DNA from 4 places in the Shinella sp. HY16 genome. Region 3 is predicted to be linked to each of the others. Evidence: predicted binding sites of a transcription regulator. Region 3 holds the regulator's gene; each other region holds the start of a gene.
What was found. Region 3 encodes LexA, which represses DNA repair genes until DNA is damaged. Its sites were predicted from a motif close to TGTTCNNNNTGTGTTCNG; they were not measured.
Positions count from the first base shown of each region.

Region 1: the regulator LexA is predicted to act here: its motif matches at 1,816-1,833, upstream of K0P03_RS21395 (ImuA family protein).
Region 2: the regulator LexA is predicted to act here: its motif matches at 1,434-1,451, upstream of K0P03_RS06515 (DNA polymerase IV).
Region 4: the regulator LexA is predicted to act here: its motif matches at 1,498-1,515, upstream of K0P03_RS11270 (ATP-dependent helicase).

Region 1 covers NZ_JAHYXL010000002.1:245,070-248,044, reverse strand. The annotation lists gene K0P03_RS21400 (Y-family DNA polymerase) at 1-1,091, opposite strand, end outside; gene K0P03_RS21395 (ImuA family protein) at 1,009-1,767, opposite strand; gene K0P03_RS21390 (ATP-dependent helicase) at 1,974-2,975, shown strand, end outside.
Region 2 covers NZ_JAHYXL010000001.1:1,321,280-1,324,254, reverse strand. The annotation lists gene K0P03_RS06530 (PleD family two-component system response regulator) at 1-503, opposite strand, end outside; gene K0P03_RS06525 (response regulator) at 520-891, opposite strand; gene K0P03_RS06520 (DUF3572 domain-containing protein) at 1,033-1,332, shown strand; gene K0P03_RS06515 (DNA polymerase IV) at 1,456-2,802, shown strand; gene K0P03_RS06510 (L,D-transpeptidase family protein) at 2,934-2,975, shown strand, end outside.
Region 3 covers NZ_JAHYXL010000001.1:1,780,020-1,782,994, forward strand. The annotation lists gene moaC (cyclic pyranopterin monophosphate synthase MoaC) at 1-31, shown strand, start outside; gene K0P03_RS09095 (molybdopterin molybdotransferase MoeA) at 31-1,254, shown strand; gene lexA (transcriptional repressor LexA) at 1,353-2,078, shown strand; gene K0P03_RS09105 (ComEC/Rec2 family competence protein) at 2,072-2,975, opposite strand, start outside.
Region 4 covers NZ_JAHYXL010000001.1:2,237,246-2,240,220, forward strand. The annotation lists gene K0P03_RS11260 (cyclase family protein) at 171-992, shown strand; gene K0P03_RS11265 (carboxymuconolactone decarboxylase family protein) at 1,041-1,454, shown strand; gene K0P03_RS11270 (ATP-dependent helicase) at 1,557-2,975, shown strand, end outside.

The DNA.
Region 1 (2,975 bases), on a different contig from region 3:
TCGACCAGCGGCGTGATGTCGGCGATCTCCTCCTCGATCAGCGAGGAAGCGACCTGACGCTCCTCCAGCGGCTCGGCGAAAACTGCGACCAGCACCAGCTTCTCGATGCCGAAACCGGGATCGATGGTCTCGATGCGGTCGCAGAGCAACTTTGACAGCCGCGCCGGGTCGCGGACGGGTTTGGCAAGACCGGCTCGCAGATGCTGGCGTGTGTTGTCGACGCGATGGATGAAGAGGTCGCAGCGCCGCGCGCCAAGGCCGTTTTCCGCCAGCCGCGCCGAGAGCTGGCCGACCAGCCGGCGGACATATTTGGCGATGGTCTCTGGGGCACCGATCGGTTCGGCAAAATTCTTCGAGACCTCGATCAGTTCCGGCGTGCGGATCGGCTCGATCGGTTCGGCGATCCGGCCGAACATCTGGTCAAGCCGACGCGCCGGTTCCGGCCCGAACCGCAACGTCAGCGGTGCGCGCGGCATGGCCGAGAGCTGGCCGACCGTATCGATGCCGAGAACACGCAGGCCCCGGACGACCTCTGCAGGCAGCCGCAGGGCGACGATCGGCAGGTCGATGACCGCTTTCGTCACATCGCCCGACGGCACCACCGTCGTTTCCGCCGCCAGCATCCGGGCAAGCGCATGCGCGGCGCCCCAGGTGTCGGCGACAGCGGCGCGCGCCGTCAGCCCACGGCCGCGCAAGAGATTGATGAGGCCGGACACGAGAAGCGCCTCGCCCCCACGAAGATGATCGGCGCCCTCCGTATCGATGACGAGACCGTCGGCGCCGTCGACCGCAACGACGGGGCTATATTGCCGCAGCGTCCAAAGCGCCAGCCGCTCCAGCGCCGCCGCATCTTCGGCCGGGGCCGCATCGACCATGAGAAGATCGGCGACCATGGCCTGCGCTTTGCTGGCGGCCATGCCAATGCGCAGACCAAGCTTCTGGGCTGTCGGATCGGCGGCGGAGATCCATCGTTTCGATCCGCGGCAGGCAATCACGACCAGCGGCTTGTCAGCCGGCAAGGCTTCGCCAGCGCGCCGTCTGATCCGCTCGGTCGACAGCTGCGGGAAGTAGACAGATACGACCCTTGGCATCGGGGGCTCCAATTTCGAATTCGGCGCATTCGCCGGCCTTGACGCGCATCAGTTCCGCCAGCCAGCGCGCCCTGCCAACACCAGCCACCGGCAGTCTTTGCGACGGCAGGGTGCTGATGCGCCACCGCGTCGTCGAGGCCGTCGGCTGCCCATAGTCCGAAGCTTCGTTCTGTCGTCGCCATCGCCGAAGCACGATGCCCATGGCCCCTGTCTTCTCGGCCGCGAGCTGCAGGCGCCGTGAGACGGTCATCGGCAGACGAACGAGTTCACCGACAACGATCGCGAGGCCACGAAACGACAAGCCCTGCTCCATCGCGTCTAATACCTGCTCTTCACGGTCGCTTTCGCAAAACACCACACGATCCGGATGGAGCCCGGCCTGCGTCACGGCTGGGAAAAAAAGGTCCGGGCGCGTCATGCACCAGAGCACCTTGCCGCCGGACCGCGCCGCGACGCCCGCCACGAACAGTGCGGCCGCAGCCCCGTCGACCGTCCCTCCCCCGCCGCCGGCGATCTCGTGCAGCGCCCCGAAGGCGAGCCCTCCGCCCGGCAATGCCCGGTCGACCTCGGTAACCCCGAAAGGCAGCACCTGACGCGCGCGCGTTGCGCCGCCTTCGAGCTGCTCGATGCGCTCGCGAAGCTCGGCCAGCACGGGGTTGAGGGCATGGTTGGTCACGGCAGAATTGTTACTCCCTAGGGTTTCCAGCGGTTCTTGAAGCTGGTATGTTCATTATTTGTTCCGATTGCCCAACTGAGTCAATCGGGACTCCGGTCCGGAAGTTGCCCCTCGGCTAAGTCGTTGAAACGAATCCTTTAGCTGCATCAAGGAGATATCCCGCGATCGGAGGGGTAGGAAATTTTTCTTAGGCATGCTGGGGACAAATGGCGGCGGCGCATCTCGAAAAACTCAACGATCGGCAGCGCGAGGCCGTCGAACATGGCATTGGCCTGCAGGATGGAAAAATCGGCGGCCCGCTCCTGATTATCGCCGGCGCGGGCAGCGGCAAAACCAACACGCTGGCACACCGCGTCGCGCACCTGATCGTCAACGGCGCCGATCCGCGCCGTATCCTGCTGATGACGTTTTCGCGGCGGGCAGCCTCCGAGATGGCGCGCCGGGTGCAGCGCATCTGCCGCCAAGTGCTGGGCGACAATGCCGCCATCATGACCGACGCCCTGGCCTGGGCCGGCACGTTCCACGGGATCGGCGCGCGGCTCTTGCGGATGTATGCCGAGCAGATCGGCCTCAGCGTCGATTTCACCATCCATGACCGGGAGGACAGCGCCGACCTGATGAACCTCGTTCGGCATGACCTTGGCTTTTCCGCCAAGCAGAGCCGGTTCCCCACCAAGAGCACCTGCATCGCCATCTATTCTCGCGTCGTCAATTCCGAGGCCTCGATCAAGGAGGTCCTGAAATCCTCCTATCCGTGGGTATTGGAATGGGAGGAAGAGCTGAAGCAGCTCTTCGCCGCCTACACCGAGGCCAAACAAGCGCAGAACGTCCTGGATTACGACGATCTGCTGCTTTACTGGGCACAGATGGTTTCAGAACCGGAACTGGCCGAGGATGTCGGCAAGCGCTTCGACCACATCCTCGTCGACGAATACCAGGACACCAATCGTCTGCAGGCCTCGATCCTCATGTCGCTGGCCCCCGGCGGCCGCGGGTTGACCGTCGTCGGCGACGATGCACAGTCGATCTATTCCTTTCGCGCGGCGACCATTCGCAACATCCTGGATTTCCCGAAGGAGTTCTCGCCGAAACCCGCTGACGTCATCACGCTCGACCGCAACTACCGCTCGACGCAGCCGATCCTTGCCGCCGCCAATGCCGTCATCGAGCTGGCACGGGAGCGCTATACCAAAAACCTCTGGACCGAT
Region 2 (2,975 bases), 460 kb from region 3:
CGCTCCTGGGAGCTGGCGCGGCCATCGACGAGGAGGATATCGCCCGGCTCGTCGCCGAGATTGCTGTCCAGCCCCTCCTCCAGGGAAATGGCGCGGGCGGTGGCCGCGCGCATGCGCAGCTCGTCCGTCAACGTCTTCAGCCGCACGAGGCTCTTCACCCGTGACATGAGTTGCAGGTCGTTGACCGGCTTGGTGAGAAAATCGTCGGCGCCGGCCTTGAGGCCGCGCACGCGGTCGGAGGGCTGGTCGAGCGCCGTCACCATGACAACAGGGATATGGGCCGTGCGCGGATTGGCCTTCAACCGTTCGCAGACCTCGAAACCATCGATGCCGGGCATCATGATGTCGAGCAGGATGAGATCCACCTGCGTGCGTTCGCACATGGCAAGCGCATCATAGCCATTCTCGGCCGTCAGCACGTCGAAATACTCCGCGAGCAGCCGCGCCTCGAGCAGCTTTACGTTTGCCGGAATGTCGTCGACGACGAGAATGCGCGCTGTCATGGCCCTGACCTCCGACTCATGCGTCGCCGAGATAGGTTTTGATGGTTTCGATGAACTTCGGAACGGAGATCGGCTTGGAGACATAGGCCTCGCAGCCGCCCTGGCGGATCCGCTCCTCGTCGCCCTTCATCGCGAAGGCCGTGACGGCAATCACCGGGATGACATGCAACTCGTCGTCTTCCTTCAGCCACTTGGTGACTTCGAGGCCGGAGACCTCGGGAAGCTGGATATCCATCAGGATCAGGTCCGGGCGGTGTTTGCGGGCAAGATCAAGGGCTTCCATACCATTCCGGGTCTGGATGGTCGTATAGCCGGACGCCTCGATGAGATCCCGGAAGAGCTTCATGTTGAGCTCGTTGTCCTCGACAATCATCACCTGCTTGGGCATCGTGCGTCCCTGTTCCTCTCGCCGGCCTTGCAACCTTCCGGTGGATCGATAAGTTGCGGCAAAGCCGAAATCACCCAGCTTGTCCGCATCGACGTTAGCGCGACTTGGTTGATTAAAAGGTAAATTTCCCGAGGAAAAACGATGAAAAGCCAAAAAGATACACCCGCGGTTGCCGATGCCGAGGCAACCGCCGTCGCCATCCTCGGCTGGCTGGCCGGAGAACCCGAACTGCTCTCGCGTTTCCTCTCGCTCACCGGCGTCTCACCTTCGGATGTGCGCAATGCCATCGACGATCCCGGCTTTCTCGCCGGCCTCGTCGCTTTCCTGATGGAGTACGAACCGACGCTCCTTTCTTTCAGCACCGCGACAGGTGTCACGCCGGAGGCGGTGGTGCACGCCCACGCCGTCCTCAGCGGGCCGCACGGCAGCGACGATTTCTGAGCGGGCGATAAGCGGGGATCTCCACGCGCTTGCCTGTGCGTCGTCATGCCTTCACCTCCCGCAGCGCTTGAGACTCGTGAATTTAAGCGGTAATGTCGCGATGTTCAATATTTGTTCCGCATGATGAGCACAGCCGAATCGCGTTTTCCGGGCTTCTGCCGCGACTGCCTTGCCGGGCAGCCTGTGAACCTGCGCCGTTGTCGCGCGTGCGGCAGCCCCCGCCTCGTCTATCATGCCGAACTCTATGGTCTGACGCTCGCCCATATCGACTGCGACGCCTTTTATGCGGCGATCGAGAAGCGCGACAATCCGGACCTTGCGGACAAGCCGGTCATTATCGGCGGTGGCAAACGCGGCGTCGTCTCCACCGCCTGCTATGTCGCACGGATCCACGGCGTGCGTTCGGCCATGCCGATGTTCAAGGCGCTGGAGGCCTGTCCCAACGCCATCGTCATCAGTCCGAACATGGAGAAATACGTCGCCGTCGGCCGGCAGGTGCGCGCGATGATGCAGGACCTGACGCCGCTCGTTCAGCCGCTTTCCATCGACGAGGCCTTTCTGGAGCTCAAGGGCACCGAACGCCTGCACCACGATCCACCTGCCCGTGTGCTCGCCCGATTTGCCCAACGCGTCGAAAACGAAGTCGGCATCACCATCTCGATCGGCCTTTCCTACTGCAAGTTCCTCGCCAAGGTGGCTTCGGACCTCAACAAGCCGCGTGGTTTTTCCGTCATCGGCGAAGCCGAGGCGCTCGACTTCCTGCGCGAGAAGCCGGTGCGCCTCATCTGGGGCGTCGGCAAGGCCTTTGCCGAGACGCTGGAGCGCGACGGCATCCGCACTGTCGGCCAGCTGCAGACCATGCAGGAAACCGACCTGATGCGCCGCTACGGCGTCATGGGCAAACGGCTCTTCAACCTCTCCCGCGGGCAGGACGACCGGGAGGTGCATGCGAACGATCCGGCCAAGAGCGTATCGGCCGAAACCACCTTCTTCGACGACATTTCAAGCTATGACGAGCTGGTGGCGCACCTGCGCCGTCTCAGCGAGAAGGTCGCCACGCGCCTGCGTAAGTCGGGCATCGCCGGCCACACCGTCGTCCTGAAGCTGAAGACGGCCGATTTCAAAGGCCGCACGCGCAACCGCAAGCTGGAAGACCCCACCATGCTCGCCGACCGCATCTTTCGCACCGGTATCGAGCTTCTGCGCAAGGAGGTGGACGGCACGAAGTACCGGTTGATCGGCATCGGCGTCAGCGATCTTGCCGATCCCGGCCGCGCCGACCCGCCCGATCTCGTCGATCCCGCCGCCAGCCGCCGCGCCGCCGCCGAGGCCGCGATGAACACCCTGCGCGACAAGTTCGGCAAGGCGAGCGTGGAGACCGGCTACACGTTCGGCAAGAACGGCCCCAGCCGGTTTCACGAAAAATTGACATTCAAGACCGCCGGAAAAATCGACGGACCCACCGAATAAATCCCGGCAAGCCAGCGTTCTTGACTGCATCGGGATGGCACAGATCGGGGGATCGTCTGCGTGCATCAAGCCTTCCTTAAATCGGATGCACTACGCTTCCTGCCGGTTTGTATTGCGTACGGATGGGTCACATGAAGTTTCGCCTCGTTACCGGCATGAGCATAGTGGGCCTG
Region 3 (2,975 bases):
CGGCGACTACCGGCGCGGAGACGCAGGCTGATGTCGCTGCTGCCTGTCGAAGACGCCCTCCATCGCCTGCTTTCGGCCGCCCGGCCGACGCAGCGGACAGAGCTGGTCCGCCTGCATGAGGCGGATGGCCGCGTGCTTGCCGAGGATGTTGCTGCCAGGCTGACGCAGCCGCCCTTCGACAATTCCGCGATGGACGGTTATGCCGTGCGCCACGCGGATATAGCCACGCTCGGCTCGATCCTGAGCGTTGCGGGCATGTCGTCCGCTGGCCACGCCTTCCAGGGCACCGCAGGCCCCGGCGAGGCCGTGCGTATCTTCACCGGCGCCCCGCTGCCGGCCTTCGCCGATACCGTGCTCCTGCAGGAAGATGCCGAGGTTCTGGAAGACGGCCGCATCCGCACCACCTTCCTCACACCGAAGGGGCGCCACATCCGCCCGCGCGGCCAGGATTTTTCCGAAGGCGAAATCGTCCTGAGGGCCGGGGACGTGCTCGATGCCGGCCGCCTGACGGTCGCGGCAGCCATGAACCATGCGGCGGTGACCGTCTATACACGCCCGCGCATCGCCGTGCTCGCCACCGGCGACGAGCTTGTGTCGCCGGGCACGCCTCCAGGCGCCAGCCAGATCATTGCATCCAACACCTACGGCGTCGCCGCGCTCGCCCGCGCGGCAGGCGCGGAGGTGATCGACCTCGGTATCGTCGGCGACGACAAGGACGCGATTCTGAACGCCGTGCGCCACGCGCTGTCGCTCGGTATCGACGCGCTCGTCACGCTCGGCGGCGCCTCCGTCGGGGATTTCGACCTTGTGCAGCCCGTGCTCGGCGAAGCCGGCATGGACCTCGATTTCTGGCGCATCGCCATGCGCCCCGGCAAACCCCTGATGGTCGGCCACCTCGGCGACGTGCACGTCGTGGGCCTGCCCGGCAACCCTGTTTCGAGTCTCGTCTGCTCGCACCTCTTCCTCGTTCCCCTCGTGCGCCGCCTCGCCCGCCTTCCCGCGGAAAACCGCGAACGTCCGGCCATCGCCGCCGTGCCGCTCAAGGAGAACGACCACCGGCAGGACTATGTTCGCGCACGCATTGCCCGCGACCCCGCCGGAGACCTGCTCGTCACGCCCCTCGACAAGCAGGATTCCTCCATGATGAAGGCCTTCGCCGCATCCGAGGGCCTTCTCGTCCGCGCACCCCACGCTCCGGCGGCCCCTGCAGGCGCGCCCTGTACAGTGCTTCTCCTGCGCGAACCATCCGCCTGAACAGTACTATTATTGTTTCAGCAGCCCCTTGCAGAACACATATGGAACAGATAGTGTCTGTTCTGGATTTGTTTCACTCGATTCTCGGTGGAGGGGCCATGCTCACGCGGAAACAACAGGAACTTCTCCTGTTCATTCATGAACGGATGAAGGAGTCCGGTATTCCTCCCTCCTTCGACGAGATGAAGGACGCGCTGGATCTCGCGTCGAAATCGGGCATCCACCGCCTCATCACGGCGCTGGAGGAACGCGGCTTCATCCGGCGCCTGCCGAACCGGGCCCGCGCGCTCGAGGTGATAAAGCTTCCCGAAGCCTATACCCAGAGCCTGCAGCCGCGCCGCGGCTTTTCACCTGCCGTCATCGAGGGCAGTCGCGGCAAGCAGCCCCCCGCTCCCGTCGCCGCCCCGCCGCAGCGCACGCCCATGGCCGAGGTTTCCTCATCCGTCTCCGTTCCTGTCATGGGCCGCATCGCTGCCGGCGTGCCGATCTCCGCCATCCAGAACAACACCCATGACATCACCGTTCCAGCCGAGATGATCGGCAACGGCGATCACTATGCGCTGGAGGTCAAGGGCGATTCGATGATCGAGGCCGGCATTCTCGATGGCGACACGGTGATCATCCGCACGGCGAGCAGCGCCAATCCCGGCGAAATCATCGTGGCGCTTGTCGACGACGAGGAAGCCACGCTGAAGCGCTTCCGCCGCAAGGGCGCGTCGATCGCGCTCGAAGCGGCAAACCCCGCCTACGAGACCCGCATCTTCGGGCCGGACCGGGTAAAAATCCAGGGCAAGCTGGTTGGCCTCATTCGCCGCTATCACTGATCGCCCGGCGGATCGAAACTGCCTGTGCGCCAGTCGTAGCTGCGGTGGCGGGCCCAGGGCCGGTCGAGACTTTCCACGGCTGGTGTGACCTGCGCAACTGAAAAGATGTTGGATAGGCCTTCGGCGTCCGGGTGGATTTCGAGGGCGCCGGTTCGCCTCAGGTGACGCGCCGTCACCAGGCGCGCACCCGAGCGGCAAGCCTTGAGCCGCAGGGCCAGGGACACGACGACGAGGTCGGCAGCGTCGCAGGCCGTGCCCAGGAAGGCGACGTCGTCGAGGGTCACGATCCGCCAGCCGCTTGGCGAGACGGCGGCACAGAATGCCTTTGCCTCGCAGACGAAGCCATTGCCGGCCCGGGCCTCCGCGAGCGCGGACGCCATGGCGTCCCTCGCCTTCTGCCGGTCGGCCCTGCGCCGGGGCTTGTTTCGGCTTTCTGCAGCACCCGTGGTGCTGACGGCTTCTTCAAGGGTCAAGCCGGCGCTTCTGCGGATCTCCGGTTTTACAAGTTCGCCGAGCCGAAGGGCGCGCCGCCACTGCGAATAGATGAAGTCTGGCGGTCTTGCCCGGTTTGTGGCGACGGTTTCGCCGCGAAGGATGGCAACGAGGCGGCCATCCTCGGACACCAGCACTTCCGGCGTGGCACCTCCAGCCGGAAAGCAGGCGATGGCGAGGCCGATCCCGACAAGCAGCGTTCCCGCATGGCGCAGCCGCGTGCGCAGGATGCAGACAAGCCCGCCACCAAGACCGATCAGCAGGAACGCAATCGAGGGAATGCGGCCGGTGACGATCTCGCCCTTCCAGCTCGCAACCCATGTCGACAGCGCGATCATCCACTCGATGCCCTTGCCCATGATCGCGAAGGGCACGCCATCGAGGCCGAAAGGCATGAGCAGTACG
Region 4 (2,975 bases), 460 kb from region 3:
CTGTTACCGAAATGTAAGAAAAGGTGGAGAAATCTTCCCTCGCCGCGCTTTTTGCGAGCACGTGCATGACTGGACGCCTCCAACACTTGTGATAGCTTTTTCCAGGCCTCAGCGGCCAAGCCCTATTTCAGTATTCTTTCATCAACGCATTGAACGACAGGGGGAATTCCATGTGTGACGCCTGCGTCATCGATACCGTCAAGAACCGCATGCTTTCGAGGAGAAGCTTTTTCCGCGCCGCCGCCGCCGGAGCAGCAACGGTCGCTGCCGCAGGTAGCGGCGCGCTGAGCCCGGCACTGGCCCAGGCTCCGACGAAGGCAACGGACCTCACCCACGAACTCTATGAGGAGTTCCCGACCTTTTTCGGGCCGCAGCAGTTCTGGCGCGAGCAGAAGTTCAACTACAAGGAACACAAGTTCAACATCTTCGAACTCCGGTACAACGAGCACACCGGCACCCATCTCGATGCGCCGCTGCATTTTACCGAGGACGGCACATCCGTGGCGGAAATCCCGGTATCCGATCTGGTCGTGCCCCTCGCCGTCATCGACATCCGGGAAAAGGCCGCCGCCAATGCCGATGCGCAGCTGACGCCGGATGACATCAAGGCCTGGATATCCGCCAATGGCGACCTGCCGGAAAAGGCCTGCGTTGCCCTTCTTTCCGGCTGGGACAAGCACCTCGGCACCGACAAGTTCCGCAATGCCGATGGCGAGGGGAAATTGCACTTCCCCGGCTTCCATGTCGAAGCGGTGCAGTACCTTGCGGAAAATTCGAGCGCCGTCGGCATCGCCGTCGATACGCTTTCGCTCGACCACGGCATCTCCCCGGATTTCGCCACGCACTATTCCTGGCTGCCCTCGGGCCGCTGGGGCCTTGAAGCGGCCGCCAATCTGGACAAGCTTCCGGCCAAGGGCGCGACCCTCTTCGTCGGCGCACCCAAGGTGCGCGGCGGCACGGGTGGCCCGTCCCGTGTCATCGCCCTCGCCTGATCCCTTCCGGCCGGCGGTTTTCCGCCGGCCCATTCCTCGGAGACGCTCATGAGCACCGTCAAGCCCGCCGACAATCTGGAAGCCGATCCGCGCGTCAAGGCGGTGTTCGACGACATCCGCGCCACCCGCAAGTCGGACTTCGTCAACAACATGTGGCGCTACCTCGCCTTCGACCCGGCGCTCCTGGAGCGCACCTGGGCGGAGGTGAAGGTCGTCATGGCGACACCCTCGACGCTCGATCCGCTCGTCAAGGAGATGCTCTATATCGCGGTCTCGATAACGAACGGCTGCAGCTATTGTGTCCACTCCCACACCGCGGCGGCGAAAGCCAAGGGCATGACGGACGCGCACTATGCCGAACTCCTGGCCATCGTCTCGCTTGCCGGCAAGACGAACCAGCTCGCCACCGCCCTGCAGGTGCCCGTGGACGACCTCTTCGATGCGGACCGCCGACAGGCCTGAACAGCGCCGCTTTCCACAATCTTCCGGCCATTCTTTTCCCCCGTGGAATAAAAGCAGAACGGAAAACTGGCCTTTCGGGACCGAATCACTACATTGAGCCGCATGATCAGCGGTTACGACGACATTCCCTTCTTCGACGAGGACCCGCAGCTGGCCGGCAAGCCCGCAGCACCGGCCAAGCCGACGGGCGGCATCGCCGCGCGTGCCATGGCGGCCCGCGACGCGCACCGGGCGCCGGATTATCTCTCCGGCCTCAACCCAGAGCAGCGCGAGGCGGTGGAAACGCTCGACGGACCCGTGCTGGTGCTTGCCGGCGCCGGTACCGGCAAGACGCGCGTGCTGACCACCCGCATCGCCCATATCCTCGCCACCGGCCGCGCCTTCCCCAGCCAGATGCTGGCCGTGACCTTCACCAACAAGGCGGCACGCGAGATGAAGGAGCGCATCGGCCTCCTCGTCGGCGGGGCCGTCGAGGGCATGCCCTGGCTCGGCACCTTCCACTCGATCGGCGTGAAGCTCCTGCGGCGCCACGCCGAACTCGTCGGCCTCAAGTCGGATTTCTCCATCCTCGACACCGACGATGTGGTGCGGCTGGTCAAGCAGATCATCCAGGCCGAGGGCATCGACGACAAACGCTGGCCGGCAAAGCAGTTCGCCGGCATGATCGACGGCTGGAAGAACAAGGGCCTCGATCCCGCGCAGATCCCGGAGGGCGATGCCCGCGCCTTCGCCAACGGCAAGGGCCGCGAACTCTACATCGCCTACCAGAACCGCCTGAAGACGCTGAACGCCTGCGACTTCGGCGACCTGCTGCTGCACCCGATCCGCCTGTTCCGCGCCAATCCGGATGTGCTCGCCGAGTACCACCAGAAATTCCGCTACATTCTGGTCGACGAGTACCAGGACACCAACACGGCGCAATACATGTGGCTGCGTCTGCTCGCACAGCGGCCGAAAGGCACGCCGCAGAACGTCTGCTGCGTCGGCGACGACGACCAGTCGATCTATGGCTGGCGCGGTGCGGAAGTGGACAACATCCTGCGCTTCGAGAAGGATTTCCCGGGCGCCAAGGTCGTCAAGCTGGAGCGCAACTACCGCTCCACCGCCCATATCCTCGGTGCGGCCGGCCACCTCATCGCCCACAACGAGGACCGCCTCGGCAAGACGCTGTTCACCGACCGGCGCGACCCCGAAGACGACAAGGTCGTCGTGCATGCCGCCTGGGATTCGGAGGAAGAGGCCCGCGCCGTCGGCGAGGAGATCGAACAGCTCCAGCGCAAGGAGCACAAGCTGAACGACATGGCGATCCTCGTTCGTGCGTCCTTCCAGATGCGCGAATTCGAAGACCGCTTCGTCACGCTCGGCCTCAACTACCGCGTCATCGGCGGCCCGCGCTTCTACGAGCGCCTCGAAATCCGCGATGCCATGGCCTATTTCCGCCTGGTCAGCCAGCCGGCCGACGACCTCGCCTTCGAGCGCATCGTCAACACGCCGAAGCGCGGCCTCGGCGACACGACGATC